DNA from 3 places in the Paenibacillus sp. PvR133 genome. Region 2 is predicted to be linked to each of the others. Evidence: riboswitches for the same ligand, from Rfam matches in the RefSeq annotation. Region 2 holds a riboswitch; each other region holds the start of a gene.
The links. A riboswitch is a leader RNA that binds a small molecule or an ion and turns the genes downstream of it on or off. The one in region 2 is predicted to bind cobalamin.

Region 1 (2,265 bases), 1.7 Mb from region 2:
GACTTAGGTTTGCTACCGGGAGCAGAGCAGGAATTAAAGCCTTTGCAAGAAAAATTGCAAGGGCAGTCCTTTGCTCGAATCTATTGCAGCGATTTAATGCGATGTCGCCAGACCTTGCAGATCATTGTGCCGGAATCAGAATTGACGTCTGGAGGTTCCCTATCTACTATGTCTCCTATGATGGAACCACGTCTGCGAGAGCTTCATTTTGGTGAGTGGGATGGAAAAACGTATGACATGCTCAAGGATGTGTCGTTGTATCGCGCTTGGATTGATGAGCCGCAACGGATAACCCCTCCTGGAGGAGAGTCTTGGGCAGATTTAGTGAATCGTCTACGGAAATTTCTTGACTCTCTGTATGAATGGCGTGTTGCTATGGAAGTTCAACCCATGGATTTGACTGCTGCGCCACCCTCTGTTTTGGTCGTTACGCATGGTGGCGTAATTCGTCAGTTAGCTTGCATGCTGATACCGGGCCATGATTTTTGGAGTTTGAATCCGAAGCCGGGAGAAGCATTTAGGATTCAATTGAGGCTGGCAGGACGGCACAATTACATAGCAGAAATGCTTCCTCATTAGGTTAGACACCAGCGGATAAAGAGGCTGTTTGGGTTGTAAGCCGCCTCTTTTTAACCTATAATCATCAAGTAAAAGAACGGCTTGACTACCACTACATCAAATATCCAGCAGACGAGGTCGGCGCAGCGTGATGAAACTATGGTTTCCCTTGCCTGCGCTGTTAAAAGGGAAGTCGGTGTGAGTCCGGCGCGGTCCCGCCACTGTAAATGGAAACATGCCCGTTAGTCCTGCTTTATGTGCTACTAAGCATATGAAAGAATTTCAGGACATGCATTTTACCATAAGTCAGGATACCTGCCCGTCCGCCTGTCACCATAATCCTTCGAGGAAAGGATGACGTGTTCGCAGTGACTGTCCATGCGGAAAGAAGCTGCCGCCTGCGCACGATCTGCGCTAACGTGACCCCTGTGTCCTGATATGAGGATGCGGGGTTTTTTTGATAGGAAAAGAAGGCTGGATTTAGAAGATATCTGATGATGTTCAAGTAACGCTCTTAACGATTTTTTTATGAAGGGGTGCAAATCATGGCAGGAAAAAAAATAAAGGTTTGGACAACAGGTCTATTGGTTCTGATTTTGGCAGTTGTGCTGAGTGCATGTGGAGCTAATGGGAAAAATGCTGAAAATAAAGAGAACCAGACTTCTTCACAGCAGCCGGGACAGACCGTAACCGCACAAGAGCCTCCGGGCAAAACAGTTTACCCACTCACAGTTAAGGATGCAACAGGACAGGAATTTACATTCAAAAAAGCGCCGGATAAAATCGTTTCCGTCTCCCCGGCAGAAACCGAGGCGCTGTTCGCCATCGGGCTGGATAAGGAAATTGTCGGTGTCTCCGACTACTCTGATTACCCAGAAGCAGCTACGAAAAAGCCTAAAGTGGGCGGTATTATGAAACCGAACGAAGAGGCGATCATTGCTGCTAACCCGGAAGTCGTTTTTGCAGGGATATCACTTAGTGAACAGGCTACGACCAAGCTGCGCGATATGGGAATTATGATTTTTAAAACGGAACCGAAGACAGTTGAAGATGTCATGGCTAACATCGAATTGTATGGGAAAATCACCGATCATCAGAAAGAAGCGAGAGCGGTGACTGACAAGATGAGAGCAGATGTAGCTGAAGTGAAAGAAGGAATTAAAAATATCGGTAAAGGGCAGAAGCTGCGGGTATACGTCGAGTTTTCACCAGGCTGGACAGTTGGTAAAGGCGAGTTTATGGACGAGCTGATCACGTTAGCGGGCGGCGAAAATGTAGGTGCCACGCAGAAGGGGTGGTACCAAATTAGTGAGGAAAATATTATTGCTGCGAACCCTGACGTGATTTTGTACAGCAAAAGTGTCAAGGACGACAAAACTGGTCAAACGCTCGGCGAAATCATTAAAGCTCGCAGTGGATGGGATCAAATATCGGCTGTTCGCCACAACCGGGTATTTGCCGTGGATGATAATTTGATTAGTCGTCCGGGTCCACGCGTAACGGAAGGTCTCAAGGAAGTGGCCAAGGGCGTGTATCCTGAAATTTTCAAATGAACCGTAAACTGATCGGCTTTGGAGGAACAGGTCTTGTCCTGCTGTTACTGACGCTACTGCTCTGTCTTGGCATCGGCTCGGCCAAGCTTCCGGTCAGCCAGATCACGGGCATTCTGGTTAACCACCTTCCATGGTTAGGCGATACGTTTACACC
Region 2 (2,265 bases):
GCGTCAAATCGCGCAACGTTATTTTTGCTGCGGGCGGTATCATGGTTGTTCTTGGTTTGCTTCCTAAGCTGGCTGCCTTAACGACTGTGATTCCTAATGCTGTGCTGGGCGGAGCGATGATCGTCATGTTCGGCTCGGTCGCTGCATCAGGCATGTCTATTCTGTCAGAAGTGGATCTGCGGAAGGAAAGCAATCTGCTGATCGCAGCATGCAGCATTGCCGTGGGCCTAGGCTCTGCCGTTCTGCCGCAAATGTTCGACCAGCTGCCGAGCTTTGCTAAAATGCTGTTGCAAAATGGTATCGTTTCGGGCTCGATTACAGCGATTGTCTTGAACATCGTTTTGACAAGAAAACAGGGCGAATCGGTCAAAAGCGTGACGGTTCAGGAGGTTCCACAGAAGGTTTGATGATTAGGGATAAATAAACCCTTGCCGTCTGGGGACATATAGATGAAGCTGCGGGATGAAATGGGTAGCTCTAATTTGGTGTGTTTTCCAGTTTATACGCTAGAAGAATTTGCTAGAGTGGTAGGAAGAGGCATGATATAATCTAAATTATGGATTTTGAATAGTGGTGGATGTTTTCGGACCACGGTGCAGCTTCCCGAAAGGGGGTGAAGCCGATGGTCACACTTGTATCGTGCTACGATGTGTTGCGTTGGATGGTTACGTTACTAAGCCTGGTGTTTAGCATTCGTAAACTTTATCGCTGGCTACGTCGGAAATTTCGGAACAAGCGAAAACCCACCGCGTAATTAGGTTGGCCCCTAACGGTGGGTTTCGTTTGCATTAACCATTAGTTATGCAGCGCGCCGTGGGTGATCCACAGCCTTTCAAGTCCTAAGAGTCTTTGCCGTTGGCGCGGCGAAGGCTCTTTTTAGTATACGGACACGGTGGTTATTTCTATACCTAATTTTAACACTTCAATTGCGTGCACGCAATTGAAGGTTATGTCTTGTTTCTTTCTTATCGTTCAAATTTAAACTATTGTGCAGCATTTATTGACAAGCCTGTGACAACAAAATAAGATCGTAATGGAAAGAAATAAAGGAAGAAAACAGGTGTGAGCCGGACGACTCTATGTACGGGGTTTTGTTGAGACCATGTGGATAGTTGTTGAGCGTGTTCACTTAAAAGGGAAGTTCGGTAGATTCCGACACGGACCCGCCACTGTATACAGGCATCAGCAGGATACTGCTGGAGCTTTCAGAACAGCCACTGGAACTGTGAAGAACCGGGAAGGCCTGAAAGATGCGCCTGGAGTCAGGAGACCTGCCTGTTTTGACATCACTGTCAGACCCACGGGATGCTGGGGAGGTGGTTAGGCGTGCTGCATACGGAATGTCTGAAACCGATCTGATCCCTTCTATGTTTTTGGAGTTGGCTTCGAGGTGAGTTTTGACATTTTATAATGAAAGCATTTCTGACTGCTGATCAAGTGGTCCGGAATGCTTTTTTCGCGTTTTGCGTTAGGTTTATATGATTTTACAAGATAGAGGGGGATTCTTTGAATGATTAGCAATCGTAGTAGGCGTTCATGGTTGATATGTACAGGGGTGATGCTGTTGCTGGCAGTTATGGCTCTTTCGGGATGTGCCAGCAATAAGACGTCGGATAGCTCCGGCAAAGGTGAAAACGCGTCAGCACAACAAACAGCGACAGGTAAAAAGCTGATAATGGCGTATACATGGAAACCGTCAGGCGTTGACCCGCACGGAGATAATAGCTGGGATGTGATGCGATCCGGTGCAGGTGAGACACTGGTACGTTTGAATGAAAAGCTGGAGCCTGTGGCTTGGCTGGCAAAGGAGTGGAAGCAGGATAGTCCTACAGTTTGGACGTTCAGCTTGCAGGATAAAGTCACTTTTCATGATGGAAAGAGTATGGATGCAGCAGGTGTAAAAGCGTCTTTGCTGCGCTCTATCGAGAAAAGCCATCTGGCAAAGGATTTACTGAATGTGAAGTCAATTGATGTAAGCGGCCCGCTGGCCTTGAAAATCACGACAAACCAGCCGAACGCGGCGCTGGTGTCCAATCTAGCTGATCCATCGACGATTGTACTGGATGTGGCATCGATGAAAGATGAGCAGAGTTACCCAGCGATGACAGGCGCCTTTAAAATCAAAGCATTCAACAAGGACCAATCCTTGGTCGTAGAGCGTTATGACGGATATTGGGGCGAGAAGGCACGACTGGCTGAAGCGACGATGAAGTTCATTACGGATGGGAATTCGCGCCTGATGGCGCTGCAATCCGGCGAGGTGGA
Region 3 (2,265 bases), 200 kb from region 2:
GGGATTATCGGGACAAGCTGCCCCCAATGTGGCACAGATGAGGAGCATACACACTTTCAGCGCTTACGTCGGGTAACCGGATATCTGACAGGAGATTATACCGTTCGCTTTAATGCTGCAAAACAGGCAGAAGTTCGAGACCGGGTGAAACATAAGTGAATTTGTGTGGCTACATTCCGGAATCTCTGAACGAAGGATACGGCCTGCGCACTGTCGTGTTTATTAGCGGTTGCCGTCATGCCTGTCCCGGATGCTTTAATCCAGCGTCGTGGAGCTTCCGTGCAGGTGAGCCATTTACACCCCAACGACAACAGGAAGTCATTCGTGACATCATGGATAATCCGTTGTTGGACGGACTGACTCTCTGCGGGGGAGATCCGTTTTTCTCAGCAGCAGAATGCTCGCAATTTGTGCGTGACTTCCGCGAGGCCTGTCCCGACAGAACCGTGTGGGCTTATACTGGCTTTGTCTATGAAGATTTACTCACAGATCAGGAGCGACAGGAGCTAGCGCTTTTGTGCGATGTGATTGTGGATGGTCGTTTTGTAGAACAGCAAAAAGACCTGACCCTTCCCTTCCGGGGCAGTCGCAACCAGCGTCTGGTAGATGTAAAAGCCAGTATTCAGGCAGGCTATACCGTTTCATTGGCTTAACGCGAAGTTTACCCGGCAAGATGCTATATATCTAAGACAAGTCCCCATCATGGGTAAGGCTTGTCTTTTTTTCATATAGCTAACTGTTTCCATTGGAGTTTCTATTGCGCATCCTGTAAGTTTCACTTATGATGGTGAACAAGTATACGAGTGCATAATTATTCGTCATACCTTAACCGCATAGCTTGGAGATAGGTGTCTGTTCTATTCAGATCAGGCTTAAAAGGGAAGCCGGTGCAAATCCGGCACGGTCCCGCCACTGTAAACGGGGAACTTTCAGCTGTTCATATATCCACTGGTCCACAGACCGGGAAGGAATGCTGAGAGTCATGATCCGTAAGTCAGGAGACCTGCCTATTTTAACAACATCGCAAGTACCTACGGAAGATAGGGAGGTGTTAAGAGCAGTCGCCGTATTTTTGATTTTTTAATCACGGAGGCATTCTTTCCCCTACTTATTTTTAACTCTGGGGGAAGAATGCCTTTTTTGGTACGTAAAAATAAAACAGCTACCCACTAGGAGGAAAAGTACATGTCCATTATTGAATGGCCTGAATTGTCCGGCTTGATTAGCAGTAATCTGGGATATCCGCGTATCGGCGAAAACCGGGAATGGAAGAAAGCACTGGAACGCTTCTGGAACGGCAGCATTAACGAAAGCGAACTGCAGACGGAGATGAAAAGATTACGGTTGGAGCATCTGAGCAAGCAGCGTGACAAGGGGATTGATCGCATTCCTGTCGGAGACTTCTCCTATTACGATCACATGCTGGATACATCTGTAATGTTCGGTCTGGTACCCGAACGGTTCAACCATCGTCCCGCAGGTCCGGTTCCTCTGTCCGTATATTTTGGGATCGCTCGTGGACAGAAGGGAGCAACCGCCAGTGAAATGACCAAATGGATGAATACCAATTATCACTACATCGTTCCTGAATTGGCAAACGCAGTCCCGGTGTTCACTGAAAATAAACCCTTACAGGCTTATCGTGAAGCAAAACAAGAACTAGGCATTGATGGGAAACCGGTCCTCATCGGCCCCTATTCATTCGTTACCTTATCCAAAGGCTATGATCGTAAGGATTTGGCCACCATCGTACGAAGCTTCCTGCCACTGTACACCCGTATCCTGTCTGAACTAGCGGCAGAAGGCGTTCAGTGGGTCCAAATCGATGAACCTGTCCTAACCACCTCATTCCCGGCAGAGGATTTGGACATTATTCAGGAAGTCTATGAAGCTTTGACTCAAGCTGCGCCCTCCTTGAATATAATGCTGCAAACCTACTTTGGCAGCCTGGACCATTATGAGCGTCTGTCCGCACTTCCGGTACAGGGGCTGGGTCTTGATTTTGTGTATGATGATGGCGAAAATCTTCAGCATATATTGCAGCATGGCTTCCCTAAAGGAAAAACGCTGGGCGCTGGGGTTATTGACGGGCGCAATATATGGCGAAGCGACCTGAACGCTGTGGCTGCCCTGCTGGGTCAGTTAGCAGAACAAACCACTGCCGCACAGCTTATCGTACAGCCATCATGCAGTCTGCTGCATGTGCCAGTCAGTCTGGAGGCAGAGCACAAGCTGGACAAGGAGCTGGTGCAAGCGCTGGCCTTT

Region 1: it holds a riboswitch for cobalamin, as region 2 does, so the genes downstream of both, JOE49_RS12510 (ABC transporter substrate-binding protein) here and JOE49_RS04930 (ABC transporter substrate-binding protein) in region 2, are expected to answer to the same signal.
Region 3: it holds a riboswitch for cobalamin, as region 2 does, so the genes downstream of both, metE (5-methyltetrahydropteroyltriglutamate--homocysteine S-methyltransferase) here and JOE49_RS04930 (ABC transporter substrate-binding protein) in region 2, are expected to answer to the same signal.

Annotation. Positions count from the first base shown of each region.
Region 1 covers NZ_JAFIBS010000001.1:2,849,489-2,851,753, forward strand. The annotation lists gene JOE49_RS12505 (histidine phosphatase family protein) at 1-579, shown strand, start outside; cobalamin riboswitch at 702-895, shown strand; gene JOE49_RS12510 (ABC transporter substrate-binding protein) at 1,104-2,111, shown strand; gene JOE49_RS12515 (FecCD family ABC transporter permease) at 2,108-2,265, shown strand, end outside.
Region 2 covers NZ_JAFIBS010000001.1:1,119,534-1,121,798, reverse strand. The annotation lists gene JOE49_RS04935 (nucleobase:cation symporter-2 family protein) at 1-407, shown strand, start outside; cobalamin riboswitch at 1,090-1,293, shown strand; gene JOE49_RS04930 (ABC transporter substrate-binding protein) at 1,511-2,265, shown strand, end outside.
Region 3 covers NZ_JAFIBS010000001.1:914,764-917,028, forward strand. The annotation lists gene JOE49_RS04020 (anaerobic ribonucleoside triphosphate reductase) at 1-159, shown strand, start outside; gene nrdG (anaerobic ribonucleoside-triphosphate reductase activating protein) at 156-653, shown strand; cobalamin riboswitch at 830-1,025, shown strand; gene metE (5-methyltetrahydropteroyltriglutamate--homocysteine S-methyltransferase) at 1,186-2,265, shown strand, end outside.